DNA from 3 places in the Aureimonas sp. AU40 genome. Region 1 is predicted to be linked to each of the others. Evidence: predicted binding sites of a transcription regulator. Region 1 holds the regulator's gene; each other region holds the start of a gene.

Region 1 (7,504 bases):
CATGGCCTGATAGATCAAGGTCTGGCGCCCGGCATTGGTCAGATGGTCGTCGCCCCGAATGATGTGCGTGACGCCCATGTCGTGGTCGTCCACGACGACCGCATGCATGTAGGTCGGCGTGCCGTCCGAGCGCAGCAGGATGAAATCGTCGAGATCCTTGTTGGGAAAGCGGACGTCGCCCTGAACCTGATCGCGCACCACGGTCTCGCCGTCTAAAGGCGCCTTGATGCGGATGACCGGCTTGACGCCGGCCGGCGCCTCGGACGGATCTCGGTCGCGCCAGCGAGCATCGTAGCGGGGCGGGCGCTTCTCGGCCTTGGCCTTCTCGCGCATCTCGTCCAGCTCGGCCGGGGAGGCATAGCAATAATAGGCCTTACCGGCCGCGACGAGCGCTTCTGCCACTTCGCGGTGGCGCGCCGCCCGAGCGAACTGCGAGATCGGCTCGCCGTCAGCCTTCAGCCCGAGCCAGTCCAGCCCTTCGATGATCGCGCTCACGGCCGCGTCGGTCGAGCGCTCCCGATCGGTGTCCTCAATGCGTAGCAGCATCTGCCCGCCCATGCGCCGGGCGTAGAGCCAGTTGAACAAGGCCGTGCGGGCTCCGCCGATATGGAGGAAGCCCGTGGGCGAGGGCGCGAAACGTGTCACCACGCGATCGGTCATCTCGGTGCCTTTGAAAACCGGGCGCGACGGAGATCGCAAGCCCTCTCAGTTGGAATGCGCGCCTCCGGTCGGGCTGCGCATGGATGGCCGGGTGTGTAACATAGGATCGAGAGGACTCAAGGCGGGGCGCACGTGCCGGCATCGCAGGTGATCACGGACGTTCTGCCGGACGGAGCCGCCGGCAATTCATCGTCCATCCCGCGCGTCGATCCGATTGGGCCGCTGCGGCTCTGGCTTTCCCGGCAGGTACAGCGCGAACGAGACCTCCGGTCGGCCTTCGCGTGGCTTCCGATCGGAATGATGATCGCGATCGCTCTCGTCTTCGGCTCGGGCTGGCGGCCTCCGGGCTGGCTGGGACCTGTCTTCGCGTTCGTAAGCATCGCTGGCGCAAACCTTGGGGCCGGTCGCCCCTTTGTCAGATCCGCTTTCCTGTTGCCCCTCGGCTTCGCCCTGGGACTTGGCACGAGTTGGATCGAGCTGAAGACAACCGACACGGTGATGCTCTCGGGAAATGCAACGGTTCGCATTTCCGGGCGTGTTCTGCTTCGCGAGCAGGACGATCGCGGGCGCTATCGCTATACGATCCAAGTCCTGGCAACGGAGCGCCCGCATCTCAGCCGGCCGCCGGAACGCGTACGCGTGCTCGTATCGAGCCGCCATGAGGCCCTGGCGATCGGCGCTCGCTATGTGGGCCTCGTGCGCCTGCAGCCGCCGGCAGGCCCTGCCTTTCCCGGTGGATATGACTTCGCTTTCATGCCCTATTTCGACGGCACCGGAGCCTTCGGCTACTCCCTCGGGCCGCCGAACCCCTCCGTGGAACCCGAGACGCTTGGAGTTTTCGAACACGTCGCCAAGCTGCGCCTGCTGATCGGCGATAGGATTCGCGCCGTGCTGCCGGACGAGCGCGGCGCTGTCGCGGCAGCGCTCATCAATGGCGAGCGCGCCGGGATCCCCGACGACATCGAAGCCGCCTTGCGAGTAACCGGACTTGCCCATGTCCTATCAATCTCCGGCTTTCACATGGCGCTAGTGGCGGGAATGACCATGCTAGCGGTGCGCTCAAGCATCGCCGCCTTTCCGTCGCTGGCGCTGCGTTGGCAGGCGCGCAAGATCGCGGCGGTCGCGGCGCTGGGCATCACCGGGTTCTACTTCCTACTGGCGGGTGACAACGCCGCAACCGAGCGATCCTTCGTCATGATCGCGATCATGCTGGGCGCGGTTCTGGTGGATCGACCGGCCCTGACCCTGCGCAATGTTGCGATTGCGGCCATGGTGGTCATGCTGATCTCGCCGCATGCACTGATGACCGCGACCTTCCAGATGTCGTTTGCCGCCACCGCCGCGCTGGTCGGGGCCTATGGTGCGTATTCCCGGTGGTCGAAAGGGGCGGGCGACGATCTCTCGCCTTTGCGCACGCTGGCGCTGGTGGTGATCGGCGTGTTCTTGTCGTCGCTGATTGCCGGCGCGGCGACGGCGCCTTACGCGATCTACCATTTCCAGCGGGCCGCGCCCTTCGGCCTTCTTGCCAATGTCCTGGCGACGCCGATCTTCTCGTTCTGGATCATGCCGCTGGCGTTGGCGAGCGTCTGCCTGATGCCCCTCGGCCTCGAGAGCTTGGCGCTTGTGCCCATTGGTTGGGGGCTCGATCTCGTGTTCTGGATGGCGAAGGCGCTGGCCGCTGCCTTTCCCGATTATGGCGTTGGGCAGATCGGCAGCGTCAGCCTTATCTGCTTCACGGTCTGTCTGCTGCTGCTCTCGTTTTGCCAGAGCCATTTTCGATGGGCGGCGGTCGCCCCGCTGGTGCTCGGCCTTCTCCTCGTTCCTGCAGCCTCGCGCCCCGAACTCGCCATATCGGAGGACGCTCGGGACATCGCAGTGATAGGCGACAATGGGCAGGTGATCGATCTTCGCAAGCGCCCGAACCGCTTCGTGCACGATCAATGGAAGCGCGCCTACCAGTTGGCGCCTCCCGGCCGTTCGAAGGACGATCGAAAGACCTTCGAATGCGACGAGCAGATTTGCCGTGCGAAGACCCGCTCGGGGCTCCGCATCGCCTGGACCGATCAGTTGGAGAAGCTGGGAGAACTCTGCGACACGGCCGATATTGCCGTGGTCGCCCGCGCGCCTCGCATCGAATCTTGCCGCTCAGGTGCGAAACTTCTGACGCTCCGCACACTGCGGCGCACAGGCGCGGTGGCTCTGGAGAGGCAGCGAGGCGGGTGGGAGCTACGGCCGTCCATTCCCCAGCCTTTCGAAGAATGGAACCAGCATCGCTCGGCGCCTTGGCCCGAGCGAATGGGAGGCGACAAGCCGAGCCGGAAAACGCCGAAAGGCGCGCGGCCGCGCCCTAATGATAGCGGCGGATCAGACCGACGAGACGACCCTGCACCTTGACCCGTCCCGCTTCCAGGACCCGCGTCTCATAGGCGGGATTGGCAGCTTCCAGTTCGACCATGGCGCCGCGACGACGGAAGCGCTTCAAGGTGGCCTCTTCCTCATCGATGAGAGCCACGACGATCTCGCCCGCGGTTGCCGTCTCCGCCCGCTGGATCAGCACCGTGTCGCCGTCGAGAATGCCGGCCTCGACCATCGAATCGCCTTTGACCTCCAGCGCGTAATGCTCGCCTTGGCCGAACATCTCAATCGGGAGGGCGATGGAGCGGCTGTTCTGCTGGATCGCGGAAATGGGGACACCCGCTGCGATGCGGCCCATAACGGGAACAGGCATGGAGTCATTGGCCGCGTCCGCCGTCTCGCCGCTTCGCGCGGTGGCAGCCCGCCCCGGAAAGGGCAAAACCTGCCGCTCGATCGTCTCGCCTTGGGAAACCTTCGCGGTAGTTGACGCGGCGACCTGAGCTTTACCGGCCATGGAATCGGGAAGCCGAACGACCTCAAGAGCGCGGGCCCGGTTGGGAAGGCGGCGGATGAAGCCACGTTCCTCCAGCGCCGTAATCAACCGGTGGATGCCGGACTTGGATTTCAGGTCCAGCGCTTCCTTCATCTCGTCGAAGGACGGGGGAACGCCGATCGACTGCAGGCGATCATGAATGAAGAGGAGCAATTCATGCTGCTTGCGGGTCAACATCGTTCGTATCCAACCAAAACAAAACCTGAACAAAGCCTATCTGTTCTGTTTGTGTTCTGCAAGGATGCCTGTCAAGCCAATCGCACGAACTCACAGGGATCGCCGGTCTCGCTAGGCGGAGCATGAGGTTGCCTGACGAGAAGTACGTCCGCTAGGGCGAAGACACTGAGGAGCGAGGAGTCCTGCCGATCGAACGGGACGATGCGGGGCTTGCCATCTGTCTCCCCACTGATTCGGCCACGCATGAACTCGGCACGATGATCGTTGGCGGGGACGGGCGTCCCCAATACGCCCCTTTCGTAGCCACCGTGCGCCGGGCGCCCGGCCAGCCGTTCGACCAGCGGCCGAAGAAAAAGCTCGGCGGTGACGAGGCTGGAGGCGGGGTTTCCCGGCAGACCTAGAAACCGCATCTCGCCGAAGCGTCCGGCCATCAGCGGCTTGCCGGGCCGCATGGCGACCTTCCAGAAATCGAGTTCCACTCCACACTCGCGAAAGACCGGCGCGACGAGGTCGTGATCTCCGACCGAGGCGCCGCCGATCGTCACGAAGACATCCACTTCATCGCGCCTGGCCCTGTCGAGCACGGCGGCAAGCGCCGAGCGGTCGTCCGCGACAACGCCATAGGATAAAGCCTCTCCGCCTGACGCTTCCACCATGGCAGCGATGCCGAACCCGTTGGATGCCACGATCTGCGCCGGGCCGGGGCGCGTGCCGGGCAGAACCAATTCGCTGCCGGTCATCAGAATGGCGACGCGCGGGCGCCGACAAACCTCCACCTCCGCGTGACCGCCGCTTGCCGCCAGCGCGATACTGGCAGGGCGAAAGATCGTGCCGGCCCGGAGAAGCGGCGCGCCCTCTCGAAAGTCATTCCCTGCCGGGCGGATATGGCGGCCGGGCGTGACCGGCTCGCGGACGAGCACCGTCTCCGGGTTCGGACGCTCTGTGTTCTCCTGGATGACGACGGCATCCGCGCCTTGCGGCGCGGGTGCGCCGGTGAAGATGCGAACCGCCTCGCCAGCACGCAAAATGCCTTCGAACGCCGCGCCGGCGGCCGATTCTCCGATGAGACGCAGTCGCGTTTCACCAGTGCCCAAGTCGCTGGCAAGGACGGCATATCCGTCCATCGCGGAGGCATCAAAAGAAGGCTGGGTCAGGATGGCCGAGAGATCGCTCGCCAGCCGCCTTCCGGCTAGGCTCCGCAGGTCTACGCGCTCGGTTTGCGCCACCGGCGAGACGTCCGACAGGAGCCGATCGCGCGCCTCCTCGACCGGCAGCAAACTCACGCGGCGCTCCAAGTGCCGGAACGTCCGCCCGTTTTCTCCACGAGGCGGATCTGGCTGATCGTCATGTCGCGGTCCACCGCCTTCGCCATGTCGTAGATCGTGAGGCAGGCGATGGAGACGGCTGTCAGCGCTTCCATTTCGATCCCCGTCTTGCCGGATACCCGGCACGTCGCGGAAACGCGGATGCCGGGCAATGCCGGTTCGTACTCCAGATCGAGCGAGACCTTCTCCAGCATCAGCGGGTGGCAAAGCGGAATCAGTTCGTGGGTCTTTTTCGCGCCCATGATGCCGGCGATGCGCGCGATCGCGATCACGTCGCCCTTTTTGGCACTGCCCTGCCGAATCATCTCCAGCGTTTCCGCCCGCATCAGGACGAGGCCTTCGGCCCGCGCCGTGCGGACCGTCTCGGGCTTGTCACCGACATCGACCATGCGGGCCGAGCCGTCCGCATCGAGATGAGTCAGTGAAGCCTCGCTCATGCCGCTTCCGCCGCCGCGCCGAAGAGCAGCTTGCGAGTGGCCATTTCCACGTCGCTTTGCCGCATCAGGCTCTCGCCGACGAGGAAGGTGCGAATGTTCGCACCGGCGAGGCGCACGCAATCCTCATGCGTCGAGATCGCGCTCTCGCCAACGAGGATGCGATCCGCCGGGACAAGCCGGGCGATCCGCTCACTTGTGGACAGATCGGTTTCGAAGGTGCGCAGATTGCGGTTGTTGATGCCGAAAAGCGGTGAACGCAGCTTGAGCGCGCGTTCGGCCTCGGCCTCGTCATGAACTTCGAGAAGGACGTCCATCCCATGCGCGAAAGCGCTGGCTTCGAGTTCGGCTGCCAGCGCGTCGTCTACGGCCGCCAGAATGACGAGGATCGCATCGGCACCCCAGGCGCGCGCTTCCGCAACCTGATACGTGTCGAACATGAAATCTTTGCGCAAGGCGGGCAGGGCGGTGGCGTTGCGCGCCTCCGTCAAGAATCCCGGCGCGCCCTGGAACGACGGGGTGTCCGTCAGCACGCTGAGGCAGGCGGCTCCGCCTCGCTCATAGGACTGGGCAATCGACACGGGATCGAAGTCGGGGCGGATCAGACCCTTGGAAGGACTGGCCTTCTTCACCTCGGCGATCAAAGCGAACTGTCCGTCCGCATGCTTGCGCCGCACCGCCTCGGCGAAGCCGCGCGGGGGCAGACCCACCCGAATGGCGTCTTCGAGGGACGAAAGGGAAACCTCGCGCTTCGCCTTGGCGATCTCGTCGCGCTTGTAAGCTTCGATCTTGGTGAGGATATCGCTCAAGCGCCTGCTCTCCGCATGGATTGGGACACCGTGACAAGCCTGGACAATGCGTCCGCGGCAGCGCCCCCTGCCAAGGACATTTGCGCCAGCGCCACGCCCTCTTCAAGGCTCGCCGCCTTGTCCGCGACCACCAGGGCACCCGCCGCGTTCAGAAGCACGATATCGCGATAGGCGCTCGGCTCGTTGGCGAGAACCCGGCGAAGCGCCTCGGCATTGTGCTCGGCATCACCGCCGATCAACTCTGCCATGGGGTGTTCGGGCAGGCCGGCGTCGCCGGCGCGAAGCACGGTCTGCCGAACTTCGCCGTCTTCCAGAATGGCGATCCGCGTCTCGCCGCAGACGGTCATCTCGTCCAACCCGTCGCCATGTACGACCCAAGCCTTTTCCGCGCCAAGCGCCTTCAGGGCTTCGGCAACGGGAACGACCCATTCGGGCGCGAAGACGCCCAGCAGAAAGCGCTTCACGCCGGCCGGATTGGCCAGGGGACCAAGGAGATTGAAGATCGTGCGGGTGCCGAGTTCCACACGGCTCGGACCGACGAAGCGCATCGCCGCGTGATGGGTCGGCGCGAACATGAAGCCCATGCGGGCCGCCTCGATGACGCGTCCGATCTGATCCGGGCTGAGATCGACATCGACACCCAGTGCCGCCAGGACATCCGCCGAGCCGGAGCGGGAAGAAAGGGCCCGGTTGCCGTGCTTGGCCACCGTCACGCCGCAACCGGCGACCACGAAGGCTGCGCAAGTCGAGACGTTGAACGTGCCGGACTGATCGCCGCCGGTGCCGACGATGTCGACCGCGTCCGACGGTGCAACGACCCCCGCCATGTTGGCGCGCATGACATCCACCGCGCCGGCGATCTCGTCCACGGCTTCGCCGCGAACCCGTAGCGCCATCAAGAAGCCGCCGATCTGCGACGGCGTCGCCTCGCCGGACATCAGAATGAAGAAGGCCTGCCGCGCCTCGTCCCGGGTCAACGCCTTGCCGGAGGCGACCTTTCCGAGAAGCGGCTTCATCCCTGGGCTCATCGCACGCTCGCCTTCGCCTGCTGAATGGCCTTCTGATTGTAGGTTACGGGGACGCCGCTCTGGAGCGCGGCGATGTAGCCCTGTTCGAAATCGCCGCGAAGCGCTTGGCCGAGGCCGGACCTTGTATTCTCGGCCACGACGGACGCCGGATCGGCTGGCGCCG
Region 2 (7,504 bases), on a different contig from region 1:
CGCGCCAAGCTCGACGGCAACGAAGAGCTGAAGCGCTTCTCCGAGACGCTGGAGAAGGTCTGCATCGACACGGTCGAGGCCGGCCACATGACGAAGGATCTGGCCCTTCTCATCGGCCCGGATCAGCCCTGGCTTTCGACGACCGGCTTCCTCGACAAGATCGACGAGAACCTCCAGAAGGCGATGTCGGTCGCCTGACGCGCTATCCGTCATTGAATGCACGAGAGAAAGCCCGGCCATCTGGCCGGGCTTTTTCGTTTTCGCCAAATCCAATCTCGCGAAAACAGTTCGTTCAATAAATTGTCATGCTGCAAAAGAAACCATTGATCGAACGGGGCATTCTCCAATCATACCCAATCATGGAGTCTGTCATGTCGATCAAGAGCCTCGCTCTCACGACCATCACCGCCCTTTCGCTTGGTGCGATGGTGGCTATTCCGTCCGTTTCCGCCCAGTCGGCTTCCTGGGTCGAGGTTCGAAAGGACGCAGCGCTCGCTGGCTGGAACACCACCGCCGGTATGGCGACGAACATGAAAGTTCTCGGCCCCACCGGCGCCGAGGTCGGGAAGGTGGGCGAGATCCTTGGAGCCGATCGAAACAGCCCGGCCGCTGCCGTGGTCGATTTCACCGGCGTCGAAGGCTATCGCCAGGGAAAGACAGCCATCCCGCTGGAGCAGTTCACGCTCGCGGACGGTATTCTTTCGCTGCGCAGCAGCGCGTCGGACTTGGCCGCCATGCCGGCCTGGAACTCGTAAGTCTCGCGCAAAAAAAAGGGGCGCTCCGGGCGCCCCTTTTCTGTCCCAGTAGTCAGGATAGTCAAGCCGCGAGCTTAGCCTCGACCGCCGCAATAGCGGCGTCGGCATTGGCCGCATCCGGTCCCCCGGCCTGCGCCATGTCCGGACGACCGCCGCCGCCCTTCCCGCCGATGGCCTCGGAAGCCGCGCGCACGAGTTCCACGGCGCTGAAACGGGCGGTCAGATCGTCGGTGACGCCGACCACCACACTGGCCTTGCCGTCCGCCACGCCGACGAAGGCAACGATGCCGGAGCCGAGACCCGATTTCACCTCGTCCACAAGACCCTTGAGGTCTTTGGGCGCGACACCGTCCAGCACGCGGCCGACGAAGGACACGCCGCCGATCTCCTTCGGTGCCGTGGAAGAGGCATTGCCGTCGCCGGCCAGCGCCAGCTTCTTCTTGGCCTCGGTCAGCTCGCGCTCAAGGCGGCGGCGCTCTTCGGCTAGCGCCTCGACACGCTCGGCCAGTTCCGCCGGCGCCACCTTGAGAGTGGACGCGATGCGCTTCACGCGGGCGTCCTGCTCGAGGAGATAGTCGCGCGCGGCAACGCCCGTCAGCGCTTCCACGCGGCGCACGCCGGCGCCCACGGCCCCTTCGGACACGACATGGACCAGACCAATGTCGCCGGTCGCGCGAGCATGGGTGCCGCCGCAAAGTTCGATCGAATAGGCGGACTTTCCGCCCTTGGCTTCGCCCATCGCGACGACGCGAACCTCGTCGCCATACTTCTCGCCGAACAGCGCCATGGCGCCGAGTGCGATGGCGTCGTCCACCGCCATGAGACGGGTTTCGATCGGCGTGTTCTGAAGGATCACGGCGTTGGCGAGTTCCTCGACCTTCGCGAGCTCTGCGGCCTCGAGAGGCTTGGGGTGCGAGAAGTCGAAGCGGAGGCGATCGGCCGAAACTTCCGAGCCCTTCTGGGCGACATGCGTCCCGAGGATCTCCCGCAAACCCTCGTGCAGTAGATGCGTCGCCGAATGGTTGGCGCGGATCTTTGTGCGGCGCGCGTGATCGACCACCAGTTCCAGAGGCGTTCCCACCTTCAGCGTGCCCCCGACGAGCTTGCCGCGATGGATGAACAGGCCGTTGGCGACCTTCTGCGTGTCTTCGACCTCGAAGCGGATGCCGTCGCCCTTGAGAATGCCGGTGTCGCCCACCTGGCCGCCGGACTGCGCATAGAAAGGTGTCTGGTTGAGGACGATCGTGGCCTGCTGACCGGCGGTGATCTCCGGCACCTCGGCGCCGCCCTGCACGATCGAGCGCACTTCGCCCTCGGCCGTTTCGGTGTCGTAACCCAGGAACTCGGTCGCGCCTTCGCGCTCGCGGATCGCGAACCAGACCGTTTCCGCCGCCGCCTCGCCAGAGCCCACCCAGCTCGCGCGCGCCTCGGCCTTCTGGCGCTCCATGGCGGCCTGGAAGGAGGAGAGATCGACACCGACGCCGCGAGCGCGCAGCGCGTCCTGCGTAAGGTCAAGCGGGAAGCCATAGGTGTCGTAGAGCTTGAAGGCGACCTCGCCGTTGAGACTGTCGCCCTGGCCGAGCCCTTGCGAGGCGTCGTTGAGCAAGATGAGGCCGCGGTCGAGCGTCGTGAGGAAGCGCTTCTCCTCCAGCTTCAGCGTCTCCGAGATCAGCGCCTCGGCCCGCACCAGTTCGGGATAGGCGCGACCCATCTCGGACACCAGCACCGGCAGCAGCTTGAAGAGAACCGGCTCACGCGCGCCCAGCAGCTTGGCGTGGCGCATGGCGCGGCGCATGATACGGCGAAGCACATAGCCGCGCCCTTCGTTCGATGGCAGGACGCCATCGGCGATCAGGAAGGCAGTGGCACGAAGATGGTCGGCGATGACGCGGTGGCTGGCGAGCGCATCGCCTTGGGCGCGCGAGCCGATCGCCTCCTCCACCGCCGCAATCAGTCGGCGGAACAGGTCGATCTCGTAGTTGGAGGTGACGCCCTGCAGGATGGCGGCCATGCGCTCGAGGCCCATGCCGGTGTCGATCGAGGGACGCGGCAGAGCCACCCGCTCGCCCGGCGAAACCTGCTCGAACTGCATGAAGACGAGGTTCCAGAATTCGAGGAACCGGTCGCCGTCCTCGTCCGGCGAGCCCGGAGGGCCGCCGAAGACGCTCTCACCTTGGTCGTAGAAGATTTCGGAGCACGGGCCGCAGGGGCCGGTCTCGCCCATGGTCCAGAAATTGTCGGAGGTCGGGATGCGGATGATCCGATCATCGGAGAAGCCCGCAATGCTTTTCCAGAGGCGCGCGGCCTCCTCATCCTCGGAGTAAACGGTGACGAGCAGACGGCTCTTGTCGAGCGAAAACTCCTTGGTGACGAGGTTCCAGGCGAGGCTGATCGCCTCTTCCTTGAAATAGTCGCCGAAAGAGAAGTTGCCGAGCATCTCGAAGAACGTGTGGTGCCGGGCGGTGTAGCCGACATTGTCGAGATCGTTGTGCTTGCCGCCGGCTCGAACCACCTTCTGCGCCGTGGTGGCGCGGGTGTAGTCGCGCTTCTCCAGCCCGGTAAAAACGTTCTTGAACTGCACCATGCCGGCGTTCGTGAACATCAGGGTCGGATCGTTGCGCGGCACGAGCGGCGAAGAGGCGACCGGCTCATGCCCGTTCTTCGCGAAGTATTGAAGAAAGGTCGACCGGATCTCGTTCACGCCGCTCATGGAAAAACCTTCAACTGGGGAGACGCGGCCGGGGCATGGGAACCGCTCCGCGCAAGCCTTTTAGCGGCGAGGGAAAATCCTGTCTATGCCGCATCGGGACGATGGCGCTGCCGAGGGCCGGAAACGAAAACGCCCGCCGATGCGGCGGGCGTCGTCATCTATTGGGAAGCGGGTCTCAGGCTTCGCCATCCCCCTCGCCGTCGTCCTCGGACGGGCCGGAGTCCAGCAGTTTCTCGGCGATAAGGCCGGCATTCTGTCGGATGGCCGCCTCGATCTCGGCCAAAAGTGCCGGATTGTCGCGCAGCGTCTGCTTGGAATTCTCACGTCCCTGGCCCAGACGCTGGGAATTGTAGGAGAACCAGGCGCCCGACTTCTCGACGATACCAGACTTCACGCCGAGATCGACGAGCTCGCCGACCTTCGACACGCCTTCGCCATACATGATATCGAACTCGACCTGCTTGAACGGCGGGGCCAGCTTGTTCTTCACGACCTTGACGCGGGTCTGGTTGCCCGTGACCTCCTCGCGATCCTTGATCGAGCCGATGCGGCGGATGTCGAGGCGCACGGAGGCGTAGAACTTCAGCGCATTGCCGCCTGTCGTCGTCTCGGGCGAGCCGAACATGACGCCGATCTTCATGCGGATCTGGTTGATGAAGATGACCATGCACTTGGAGCGCGAGATCGAGCCGGTGAGCTTGCGCAGCGCCTGGCTCATCAGGCGAGCCTGCATTCCGGGCAGCGAGTCGCCCATCTCGCCCTCGATTTCGGCGCGCGGCGTCAGCGCCGCCACCGAATCGATGACCAGCACGTCAATCGCGCCGGAGCGAACCAGCGTGTCCACGATCTCCAGCGCCTGCTCGCCCGTGTCGGGCTGCGAGATCAGGAGATTGTCGAGATCGACGCCGAGCTTGCGGGCATAGACCGGGTCGAGCGCGTGCTCGGCATCCACGAAGGCGCAGACGCCGCCGCTCTTCTGAGCTTCGGCCACGGTATGAAGCGCGAGCGTGGTCTTGCCCGACGATTCCGGCCCGTAGATCTCGACGATACGCCCTTTCGGCAAGCCGCCGATGCCGAGCGCGATGTCGAGGCCGAGCGAGCCGGTCGAAACGGTTTCGATATCCAGCTTCTCGGTCTGGCCGAGTCGCATGATGGAGCCCTTGCCGAAGGCCCGTTCGATCTGCGAAAGCGCTGCATCGAGCGCCTTGTTCTTGTCCACCGAAGTATCCTCAACGAGACGGAGTGGGCTCTGGGCCATGAAGGTGAAACCTTATTTCACGGGGCGAGACGGGGTGCAATGCGCTTGGCTGTGACGGACATGTACCCTTTTTGTTCTCATTTTTCAAGGCGCGTTCCTGCTTTGTTTCTGATTTCCAGCGCGCAGTTTTCGGCTTTCGATTGCCCATGACGACCGATCCTGTCCTGCCCAAGATCGTCCTTCTCGGCGGAGCGCATCTCGACCGCGTGGCGCGCTCCGGCGTGTCCTTCGTGCCGCGCGCCTCCAACCCCGGCCGAAGCCGCGAGAGTGTCGGCGGCGCCGCCTTCAACGCCGCGCGCGCCCTCGCCCGTTTCGGCGCGCAGACCCATCTCGTCAGCGCCAGGGGCGGAGACGGGATCGGAATTGCCGTGGAGAGTGCTTTGGAAAGCGAGGGGATCGGCGATGGTTCCCTAACCTGGCTCGATCGGCGCTCGGCCAGCTACACCGCTATCCTGGACGAGACTGGCGAGTTGCGTGCGGCGATCGCCGACATGGAGATCTACGACCTTCTCTCGCCCCGGTCTTTTCGACGCTCGCACCTGAGGGACAAGCTCGCCTCGGCTGACGCCTGGATTCTCGACGCAAATCTGCCGGACGTCAGCCTGACGCATTTCGCGGGCGCGGCGAGCGGGCGCCCCGTCTTCGGCATCGCCGTTTCCCCGGTTAAGGTTCTGCGCTTTCGGGCTTGTCTGCCCGCGCTTTCGGCGCTGTTCCTGTCGCGAACGGAAGCGGTCTCGCTGCTTTGCCTCAGCAAGGACACGCCTCTTCCCGATCTCGCGGAGGGACTCTTCAGCGCTGGCCTCCGGCGTGCGGTGATCACGGATGGGCCGAACCCTGCGTTGATTCTCGACGGTTCGGCGCGCCACCTTCAGGCGACGCCTCAGATTTCATCCATTCGGGACGTGACCGGGGCCGGCGACACGCTGGCGGCCGGCGCCGCATTCGAGTTGCTCCACGGGGCGGATTTCGTCTCGGCCGTTCGGGTGGGCATGGCGGCGTCCTCATTCCATATCGAGGCCGAGCTGCCCCTCGATTCGCTTCTGCGTTGCCGCCTGCGGGCCGCGTCGCTTCCTCCCGCCACACCTCTTGCGTAAGGCATGACCTCATGAACGACTTGATCCAGCTTTCGCCCGCCGTGTCCGAAGCCTTGCGCTTCGGCCGCGCCGTCGTGGCACTCGAATCCACCATCATCACCCATGGCATGCCCTGGCCGCGCAATCTTGAGATGGCGCGTCAGGTGGAAGCGCTCATTCGCGAGGAGGGCGCCGAGCCGGCGACGATCGCCGTGATCGACGGCAAGCTGCATGTCGGCCTGACCGACGCCCAGCTCGAAGCCCTGGCGCAGACGCAAGGCGCGCTGAAGTTGTCTCGGGCCGACCTTGCCTATGCCGTGGCCGCCGGGCGGACAGGATCGACCACCGTCGCCGCGACGATGATCGCCGCCAAACTGGCCGGGATCGAAGTCTTTGCGACGGGTGGGATCGGCGGCGTCCACAAGGGCGCGGAAACCAGCTTCGACATCTCGGCCGATCTCGATGAACTCGCACAAACGTCGGTGATCGTCGTGTCGGCTGGCGCCAAGGCGATCCTCGACCTGAAGAAGACCTTCGAAGTGTTGGAAACCAAAGGGGTTCCGGTGATCGGCTATGGCGTCGACGAGTTGCCGGCCTTCTGGTCGCGCCGCTCCGGCATCGCCGCGCCCATCCGCATGGACAGCGCCGACGCCATTGCCGACTTCCAGCGGGTTCGCGAGAAGCTGGAGATCGCCGGCGGCATGCTGATCGCCAATCCGCTTTCGGAAGAGTTGGAGATCGACGGTGCCACGATCGGCACATGGATCGACGCCGCGTTGAGCGACGCCGAGGCACAGGGCATCCAGGGCAAGGCGACGACGCCCTTCCTGCTGCAGCGGATTTTCGAGCTCAGTGACGGCCGCTCGCTCGCGACCAATATCGATCTCGTGCAGTCCAACGCGCGTCTTGCGGCCCGCATCGGTGTCGCGCTCGCCAAACGCCCGAAGGCCTGACGGCACGTAGACTTCAATATTGATCGAAGACTGTTCGGCAAAAATCTAAGCGGAGCGCGCTCGATTGTGAGGCGCTCCGCAATAACGTTTAGGGTCGCCGAACCGGACGAACCGACAGCCGGCGTTCCCGCGTCTGTCGCTACTCTTCCAAGGCGTCCTTGACCGCCACGGCGAGGTCGCGAAGCGAGAAGGGCTTGGGCAGGAAGCCGAACTTCTCGCCCTCCGGCAGATTCTTGGCGAAGGCGTCCTCGGCATAGCCGGACACGAAGATGAACTTGAGGTCGGGCCGCACCTTGCGCATCTCGCGCAGGAGGGTCGGCCCATCCATCTCCGGCATGACGACGTCCGATACGACGAGATCGACCTTGCCGTCGAGTTCTTCCATCACGTCCAAAGCCTCGATGCCGGACGACGCCTCGTGAACCTCGTAGCCCCGCATTTTGAGCGCGCGCACATTGCCCGCGCGCACATTGTCCTCGTCCTCGACCAGCAGAATCGAAGCTGTGCCGGAGAGGTCCATCTTGGCATTGGCGGCCTGCGTGCCCGCCTGCTCGACGCGCGGCGCGGCGACTTCGGCCGGGATGTGCCGCGGCAGGAAGATGCGGAACACCGTACCCTCGCCGGGCTTGGACTCCACGAAGATGAAGCCGCCGGACTGCTTCACGATGCCATAGACCATGGACAAGCCGAGGCCCGTTCCCTTGCCGATTTCCTTGGTGGTGAAGAAGGGCTCGAAGATGCGCTCCGCGACGTCG
Region 3 (7,504 bases), on a different contig from region 1:
CGCGCGCCGCCGAGCGGGCGCGATAGGTGATGACGGTGGCGGCGATGGCGGCCGAATCCCGGCCGTAGAAATCGTAGATCCAGCGGATCACATCGTCGCGCCGCTCGTGCTCGAAGTCGATGTCGATGTCGGGCGGCTCGTCCCGGTCGGCCGAGATGAAGCGGTCGAACAGGAGGCCGGCCTTGTCGGGATGCACCTCCGTCACGCCGAGGCAGTAGCAGACCACGGAATTGGCCGCCGAGCCGCGCCCCTGGCAGAGGATCTTCATCTCCCGCGCGGCGTCGACGATGCGGTGGACGGTGAGGAAATAGGGCTCGTATTTCTTCTTCTCGATCAGCGCCATCTCGGTCTCGATCCGGCTCCAGATGCTGTCCGGCACGGGCTTGGGATGGTAGCGGCGCACCGCCCCCTCGCGCGCCAGACGCCGAAGCTCCTCGGCGGGCGAAACGGAAAGACCCAGCGCCTCGTCGGGATAGTCGTATTTCAGGCTGGCGAGATCGAAGTCGAGTTCCTCGAAAAAGCGCCGGGCCTCGCCGATCGCCCCCTCGAAGCCGCGAAACAGGCGCAGCATCTCGCCCTCGTGCTTCAGCCGCCGCTCGCCATTGCGGGCCAGACGAAAGCCGGCCTGCGCCAGCGGCACATGCTCGCGAATGCCGGTGACGACATCGCTCAAGGGCCGCCGGTCCTCGCCGTGATAGAACGCGTCGTTGGTGGCCAGAAGCGGCGCGCGGCAGGCCTTGGCCAGGATTTGCGCGCGAGCGAGGCGGCGCCGGTCGCCGCCGTCGAGCCGGGGCGCGAGGGCCAGGCGCAGCGCGCCGGGAAAGGCGTGCGCCAGCGGGTTCAGCGCCGCGCGCAGGCGCCGCTCGGCCTCGCCGCCCGCCGCCTCGTCGCCGCCCAAAGCGTCTGGGGCGAGAAGCGCCAGGTTCAGCCCCTCGCCCCATTCGAGGAGATCGGCCAGATCGAGATGGCACTCGCCCTTGGGCGCGCGCAGGTTTCCGACCGTCAACAGCCGGCAAAGCCGGCCCCAGGCGGCGCGGTCGCGGGGATAGGCGAAGAGGTCGGGCGTCTCGTCGCGAAACACCAGCCGCGCGCCGGGGCGAAAGGGCATCTCGGCCAGTTCCGCCTGCCCATAGGCCCGCACCACGCCGGCCAGCGTGTTGCGGTCGGCCAGCCCCAGGCCGCCCAGCGCCAGGGTCTTGGCCGCCACCACCATCTCGCCCGGCTGCGACACGCCGCGCAGAAACGAAAAGGTCGAGGCCGCGCCGATCTCGCAAAAGCCCGGGCCGGGCGCAAGGAGCCCCTTGCCGCTCACGCGAAGAGGCCGTGCAGGAACCAGCCGGAGGCGCCGTCCGGACGCCCGCCTTCGCGGAACATCCAGTAGCGCCGGCCGCCCTCGTCCTCGATGCGGTAATAGTCGCGCTCCGGCACGGCGTCGGCGCGCCACCATTCGGGCGCGATGCGCTCCGGCCCCTCGATCCGCCCGACGCGGTAATGCGCGCGGCGCCAGAGGAACTGGCGGATCGGCCCATCCGGCACCTCGGCCGTGGCGCTGACCGGCTCGGGCGGCACGAGAAGGCGCAAGGGCCGGGGCGACAGCGGCACTTCGCCTTCTATCGCGCCCGATGCGCTCAGCCATTGGACGCGGTGCTGCGCGCGCTCCGGCCGGTGGCTCTCGTCGGGCTCCAGCGAGAAGATCGCCGCCTCGCCCAGCCGGGTGGACAGGCGGTCGAGAAGATCGGCCAGCGCCTCGCCGCCGCCCTGCCCGTCCTCTTCCGTCAGGCTCGTCTGCCGGTCGTCCATCGCCTCGGTTTCCATCACCGACAGGCGCAGGAGATCGTAGCCGAAGCCGGCGTCGAGATCGTCGCTGATCGATTTCAGCCGTTCGGCGAACAGGCGCTCGATGCGCTCGGGCGCGCGCAGGGGCCGGGCGCTGCGAACCTCCAGCCGCTCCACCCGCCCGTCGACACGGAACAGCGCGAGTTCCAGCCGCCGCGCGCCCTCGCCCCGCGCCTCCAGATCGGGCCTGAGATGCCCGGCGAGATGGCGCACGAGGCGCAGGATGTCGTCGGCGAGGCTGACGGGCTCGAACAGGAGGCGTTCGCGCCCGAGCGGGGCGACGTAGCGGCGCGGCTCGATCGGGCGCCGATGCCGGCCGGTGAGCGCGTCGAGCCGGGCGAGCAGCGCCTCGCCGAAGCGGCGCGCCAGCGAGGCGCGCGGCAGGGCCAGGAGATCGCCCACCGTCGCGAGGCCAAGGCGCCCGAGCCGGGCGCGCTCCTCGGCATCGATCCGCAGGGCCTGGATGGGCAGGGCGGAGACCGCCGGCGCCTCCTCCCCCGCCGCCACGCTGACGCCGGGCCGGTGGCGCGCCAGGGCGCCAGCGAGCGCGGGCTGCGAGGCAAGGCCCCAGCCGAGCGCGAAGCCCTGCGCCCCGAAGCGCAGCGCCACTTCGCGGCACAAGGCCGCCTCGCCGCCGAAAAGATGCGCGCAGCCCGAAATGTCGAGCACGAGGCCCTGCCGCCCGTCGCGCGCGACCAGCGGCGTGTAGCGCTCGGCCGCGTCGGCCAGCGCTTCCAGAAGCTGGCGGTCGGCCCCTCGGTTCATGTCGCAAAGTTCCAGTTCGGGAAAGCGCGCCCGCGCTTCGGCAAGGCCGAGGCCCGGCCGCAGCCCGAGGCCGGTGGCCAGTTCGCACAAGGCTGCCAGTCGGTCCGCGCCGCCCTGGCGCTCGAACAGCGCGAGCGGGGCGAGTTCTCCTTCCGCGCCTTCCACAACGTCGCGCTGCGAGGGGCGCAGGGTGGCCAGCGGCAGCGCGGCGGGCGGGCGGTGGCCGTTGCCCGCCCCCAGGCGCGGCGTCAGCAGCGGCTGGGGAAAACCCGCGTCAGGATGCGCGGCGGCGCGGCTCGCGGGCGCCGTCCCGCACGCTTCCTTCTCCACGCGCCCCTCCTGCTCCAGGCGCCCCTCCTTCTCCAGGCGCCCCTCCTTCTCCAGGCGCCATGAGCGGCCGAACCGCTGCCGGCGCAGCCGGTCCGTCGGGAGGCGTGGAAAGAACAGGCCGAGAAAGCGCGGCGGGACGGATCGTTTCGAATCGACGCTCATGGGGGTTCCACTCCAGACAGACTTGGCCAAGGCGGCCATCGCGGGATTTCTCGATCGAGACGGTGAAGGCGGGCGCGCCGACGAGGCGCTGCGCCTCCAGCCCGGCCCCGCTGCGGGGGGTGTCAGCGGCGGGACCGGCCGCGAGGCGCAGGCGCAGCGGCGCGGCGGTGGATTCGGCAAAACCGCCCTGGCGCAGCACCACCACCGGCCGCCCGGCGGCGCGCGAGCGCCAATGGAGGCGGCGCGAGCCCTCCAGCGAAAGCTGCGCCGGGTTGTTCTGCACTTCGAGCAGCGTCAGCGCCGGGGCGCCGGAGCGCGCCGCCTCCTCCGCCGCCCAGAGCGCCTCCTCCAGCCGGCGGGCGCGCACCATCACGAGCGCGGCGGGGTCGAGCCCGAAGCCGGCCAGCCCGGGCCGGTAGGGATAGCCGGCATCGGTGAGCGTCGCGGCCGGCGCGATCCAGACCAACGGTCGGCGCGCCGTGGCGCCGAGCAGCACGGCCAGCGCCAACGCGAAGCCGAGGCCCGCGCCGGCATCGCGCACCCCCTCCACCCGCAGCTCCGACAAGCCGGCCTCGGGAAAGCCGCCGCCGAGCCGATCGTCGATCTCGGCAAAACCGAGCGGGCACACGGGCACGGCAGGACAAAATTCCTCCCCCTCCCCTCCCTGTTCGGCCCCCGCATCGCCCGTCCCCCGCTCGCTCCAGCGTGGCGGCGCGCGATCCTCGATTCGCCGAATCACCGCGCGCAGATCACCGAGGCGCGGCATCGGCGCCGGTGCTTCCCCCTCGTTTTCCCCCTCGTTCGGCAGCTCGTCGGATAACGCGCCGCAGGGGCCAAGTCTTGATTGTGTCGAGCTTTTCTGGAAGGAACGGATGGGCTCCGGCGTATCGGGGGACGCGGTTTCCGGTTTCGCCGCCAGCATGGTCTTCTCCTTCGGACAGCCTGTCTCGCCGCCGAGCGGCACCGTCCGAAACGGCATCTGTTCACTTTATGTTCCTATGGATTCCAGAGGCCTTCCCGCGAGTCAATCGCACCGGGGTCTGGATTATTTTCCTTCCACCCTCCTGACGGCCGCCTGTGGAAAACCAAGGGGCTCAAAAGGCGTTTGCAGGGCTGGGATGTGGACAGGGCGCGGCCCCGCGCCTTCGTGAAGCGCGGCAGGCTCGCGGGCGACGGTGCGATATGTCACGAAGAGCGGGAGGGCACGGACCGCCGCATCGGCGAGGCCGGGCGGAGATCAGGGAAGGACGGGGATGGCTCAGCTCGATCAGGCCAAGGCTTGGGGCCGGCGCATGGCGCCGAGCCTGGAGGAGATCGAATCGCTGGCGCTGGACGCCTATGCGTCGCTGCCGCCGGAGTTTCGCGCCCTGTCCGGCGAAATCCGCTTCCATGTCGCCGATTTTCCCGACGACGAGGTGGTGGAGGCGATGAACCTCGAAAGCCCGTTCGACATTCTCGGCCTGTTCGAAGGCCGGCCGGTGGCCGCGATGGCGGTGAGTTCCACCGGCGAGATGCCGAACCGCATCCTCCTCTACCGCCGCCCGATCCTCGACTATTGGGCCGAGCACGAGGAATCGCTGGGCACGCTGGTCGCCCACGTCCTGATCCACGAGATCGGCCACCATTTCGGCCTGTCGGACGACGACATGGAAGCGCTGGAGGCGCAGGCGGACTAAGCCGGCTTCAGCTGGACATCCGCAGAGTTGCGGACGCAAAAACCCTCCGGCACGGGGAGCACCGGAGGGTCATCTTGTAAGCCGCGAGACGAGGTATCGCGACGGGGGGCGCGAGGCGCCGCCTTCGGCTTACTGGAAGAGGCGAAGGATGTTCTGGGCGGAGGAATTGCCGATGGAAAGCGCCTGGAACGCCAGCTGCTGCTTCACCTGCAGGGACTGAACCCGAGCCGATTCTTCTTCCATATTGGCATCCACCAGCGCGCTCAGAGCATTGGTGCGGATGTCTTTCACCTTCGCGCTGAAGTCCTGCTGGGCGACAACGCTCTTGGAATAGTTCCCAACGCTGGTCATGTAGCTAGTGACGGCGGTCGAGGCAGCGGCGAAGAGACCCTTGTAGGTGGTGATAGCTGAAGTTGACGTTGATGCATCAATCTGCGCCGTAGCATAAATGGTAGCCAAAGTTCCGCTCGAGCCATCGGCCGCCAAAATCTGCGTCGGCGTGAAGGTCAGGTTGATCGGAGATCCCTGGTCCTGTGCGATAGCGGTCGTCACGACGGCTGCAGGCAGGCTGGTCAACAAATTGACACCACTCATCGACGCCGTCTTGGCGACCGCCAGGAGCTGTTCCTGGTAATTCTTCAGATCGCTACCAAGCTGCGCATTCTGCGCAGCACCAACGTTCCCGAGCTGGCTCGCCGCCGTGTTCATCTTATCTAGGATATCAGAGATGGACGACAGGGCCGAATAGGCAACGTCGGCTTGCCCCTTGGCGATCGCCAGATTGCCGTCGATCGTGTCCTGAGCCGCCAGATCCTTGCGGATGTTCTGCGAAGTCGTCCAGACCGAGGCGTTGTCCTTGGCGGAAGCGATCTTCAAACCGCTGGCGATCCGGTTCTGCGACGTTGCCAGATCGGCGTTCGTCTGACGGAGGCTGGCGAGAACTGCGCTATTGACTGCGGTGTTGTTGATGCTGACCATTTTCGTTTTCCCCGTTCAAGGCGTTGTTGCCTTCGAGAACAGAAATAGACCCGCAGCATCCAAGGATTTTATACTTGGATTCGCGCAATTTTATATATCCGAATTTTGAATTCCTCGAAAATTTATTAGGGATTTTGATCGGTTGATTGGTCGATTCCAATTCGAACGAACCTGTCCGGGATCGGCGCTTTCGTCTCTACGCGGCGTGCAAATCCAACCCCCAGAGCAGGAGCGGCGGGAGGGGGGACCAGAGGCTGGTTCGCAGGCCCGCGTGGCGCAGGGCCTCGGCTGTCCAGGTGTTGCAGCCGAACAGGAGGTTGAAGCCGCCGCGCGCCTCGTAGAAGCGGTCATAGGGGCTGTAGGCGAAGCCCGGCAGGAGCCAGGGGCCGCCGGTGGTGGGGTCGGGCTCGAAGCTCGCCTCCACGAAGCGTAGGAGCGCTTCATAGGCCGGCTCGCTCAAGGTGACAGGGCGAAGGCCCGGCTCCGTGCCGGCGAGCGCGGGGGCGAGCGAGAGGTGGAGCACCGAGCGGTCATAGGTGAAGGAGCGCCAAAGCGCGTCCAGCGAGAGGTCGCGCCATTCCGGCGTCTGCGTATAGAAGGCGCGCCCGCCCCAGCCCACCGCGATGGCGCCGACGCGCGGGTCGTCCAGGGGCAGGCCGTCCCGCGCCAGGAAGCCGAAGCGGGTGAGAAGCGCGGGGGTCGCGGGCAGGAGAATGTCGGTGTGGATGGGATTGGCGGCAAGCACCACCACGACGCTCGCCTCGCCCGGCCCCGGCGGCGCGAAGCCGACGCTGGGCGCGCGGGGGACGACAAGCGCCAGAAGCGCCAGCCCCGAAAAGACAGCCGCAAGGGCGAGAAGCAGAGCGAGGCCGGCGCCGAGCCAGCGCTTCAAGAGCCCTTCGGCCCCCGGCGCCGCATGGCCTCCTCGGCGCGGCGCAAAGCCTCCTGACCCCGGCGCAGGCCCTCGACGCCACGGCGCAGACCCTCCGCGCCCTCGCGAAGACTCTCAGTGCCCCGCTCCAGCCCATCCAGGCCCTGCCGAAGACCCTCGGCGCCACGCCGCAAACCGTCCGCGCCGAGCGGAAGCGCCTCCGCGCCCCGCCTCAGCCCTTCGAGGCCGGCCAGAAACGCTTCGCGCAACGGGTCACGCGTGGTCATTGTTCGCCGAGCTTCATGGAGGGATCGTAGTCCTTGCCCTCGACGAGTTTGGTGACGGGCTGGGCGCATTTCATGACGCCCTCGGCCGCGTCGAACGCATAGGCCGGGCTGCCCGCCAGTTCCCAGCCCTTGGACAGGGCGAGCGAGACCTTGTGGCAGAAGGCGGCGTCGTCGACGCCGGTCAACAGGCGGTAGAGCTTCATGGATGGGTCCTTTCGCGAATGCGGGCGGCGCGGGCGAGGAGGTGCTCGGCCGCGTGAAGATGAAGGCGCTCCACCATCCGCCCCTCGTGGCGGATGACGCCGCGCCCGGCATGGGCGGGGTCGGCGAAGGCGGCGACGAGACGTTCGGCGCGCGCGATCTCCTCCGCGTCCGGGGAGAAGGCAGCTTCGGCCGCCGCGATCTGCGCAGGGTGGATCAGCGTCTTGCCGGCAAAGCCGAAGCGGCGCGCCTGACGGCACTCGGCCTCGAAGCCCGCCGTGTCGCCGAGGTCCGACCAGACGCCATCCAGCACCGGCACGCCCGCCGCCTTGCCGGCGACGAGCACGGGGCCAAGCCAGGGCAGAAGCTCCGGTCGGCCCGGCGAAAGCTGGAGATCG

What was found. The regulator LexA, encoded in region 1, represses DNA repair genes until DNA is damaged. The targets are predictions, from matches to a motif close to TGTTCNNNNTGTGTTCNG.
Region 2: a site for LexA is predicted at 4,785-4,802, ahead of recA (recombinase RecA). Genes of this name have one in related genera too.
Region 3: a site for LexA is predicted at 4,074-4,091, ahead of AUL32_RS12420 (ImuA family protein). Genes of this name have one in related genera too.

What each region holds. Positions count from the first base shown of each region.
Region 1 is NZ_BBWL01000041.1:422,645-430,148, reverse strand. Features, by position in the region: gene gltX (glutamate--tRNA ligase) at 1-660, opposite strand, end outside; gene AUL32_RS15535 (ComEC/Rec2 family competence protein) at 958-3,054, shown strand; gene lexA (transcriptional repressor LexA) at 3,008-3,745, opposite strand; gene AUL32_RS15525 (molybdopterin molybdotransferase MoeA) at 3,817-5,028, opposite strand; gene moaC (cyclic pyranopterin monophosphate synthase MoaC) at 5,025-5,507, opposite strand; gene trpC (indole-3-glycerol phosphate synthase TrpC) at 5,504-6,313, opposite strand; gene trpD (anthranilate phosphoribosyltransferase) at 6,310-7,341, opposite strand; gene AUL32_RS15505 (peptidylprolyl isomerase) at 7,338-7,504, opposite strand, start outside.
Region 2 is NZ_BBWL01000042.1:29,107-36,610, forward strand. Features, by position in the region: gene AUL32_RS16230 (NADP-dependent isocitrate dehydrogenase) at 1-198, shown strand, start outside; gene AUL32_RS16235 (hypothetical protein) at 372-755, shown strand; gene alaS (alanine--tRNA ligase) at 817-3,465, opposite strand; gene recA (recombinase RecA) at 3,641-4,723, opposite strand; gene AUL32_RS16250 (PfkB family carbohydrate kinase) at 4,870-5,817, shown strand; gene AUL32_RS16255 (pseudouridine-5'-phosphate glycosidase) at 5,829-6,749, shown strand; gene cckA (cell cycle histidine kinase CckA) at 6,889-7,504, opposite strand, start outside.
Region 3 is NZ_BBWL01000036.1:23,868-31,371, reverse strand. Features, by position in the region: gene AUL32_RS12430 (error-prone DNA polymerase) at 1-1,312, opposite strand, end outside; gene AUL32_RS12425 (Y-family DNA polymerase) at 1,309-2,931, opposite strand; gene AUL32_RS12420 (ImuA family protein) at 2,876-3,859, opposite strand; gene AUL32_RS12415 (metallopeptidase family protein) at 4,347-4,769, shown strand; gene AUL32_RS12410 (flagellin) at 4,899-5,747, opposite strand; gene AUL32_RS12405 (TIGR02117 family protein) at 5,944-6,639, opposite strand; gene AUL32_RS12400 (hypothetical protein) at 6,636-6,905, opposite strand; gene AUL32_RS12395 (DUF1737 domain-containing protein) at 6,902-7,108, opposite strand; gene AUL32_RS12390 (HpcH/HpaI aldolase/citrate lyase family protein) at 7,105-7,504, opposite strand, start outside.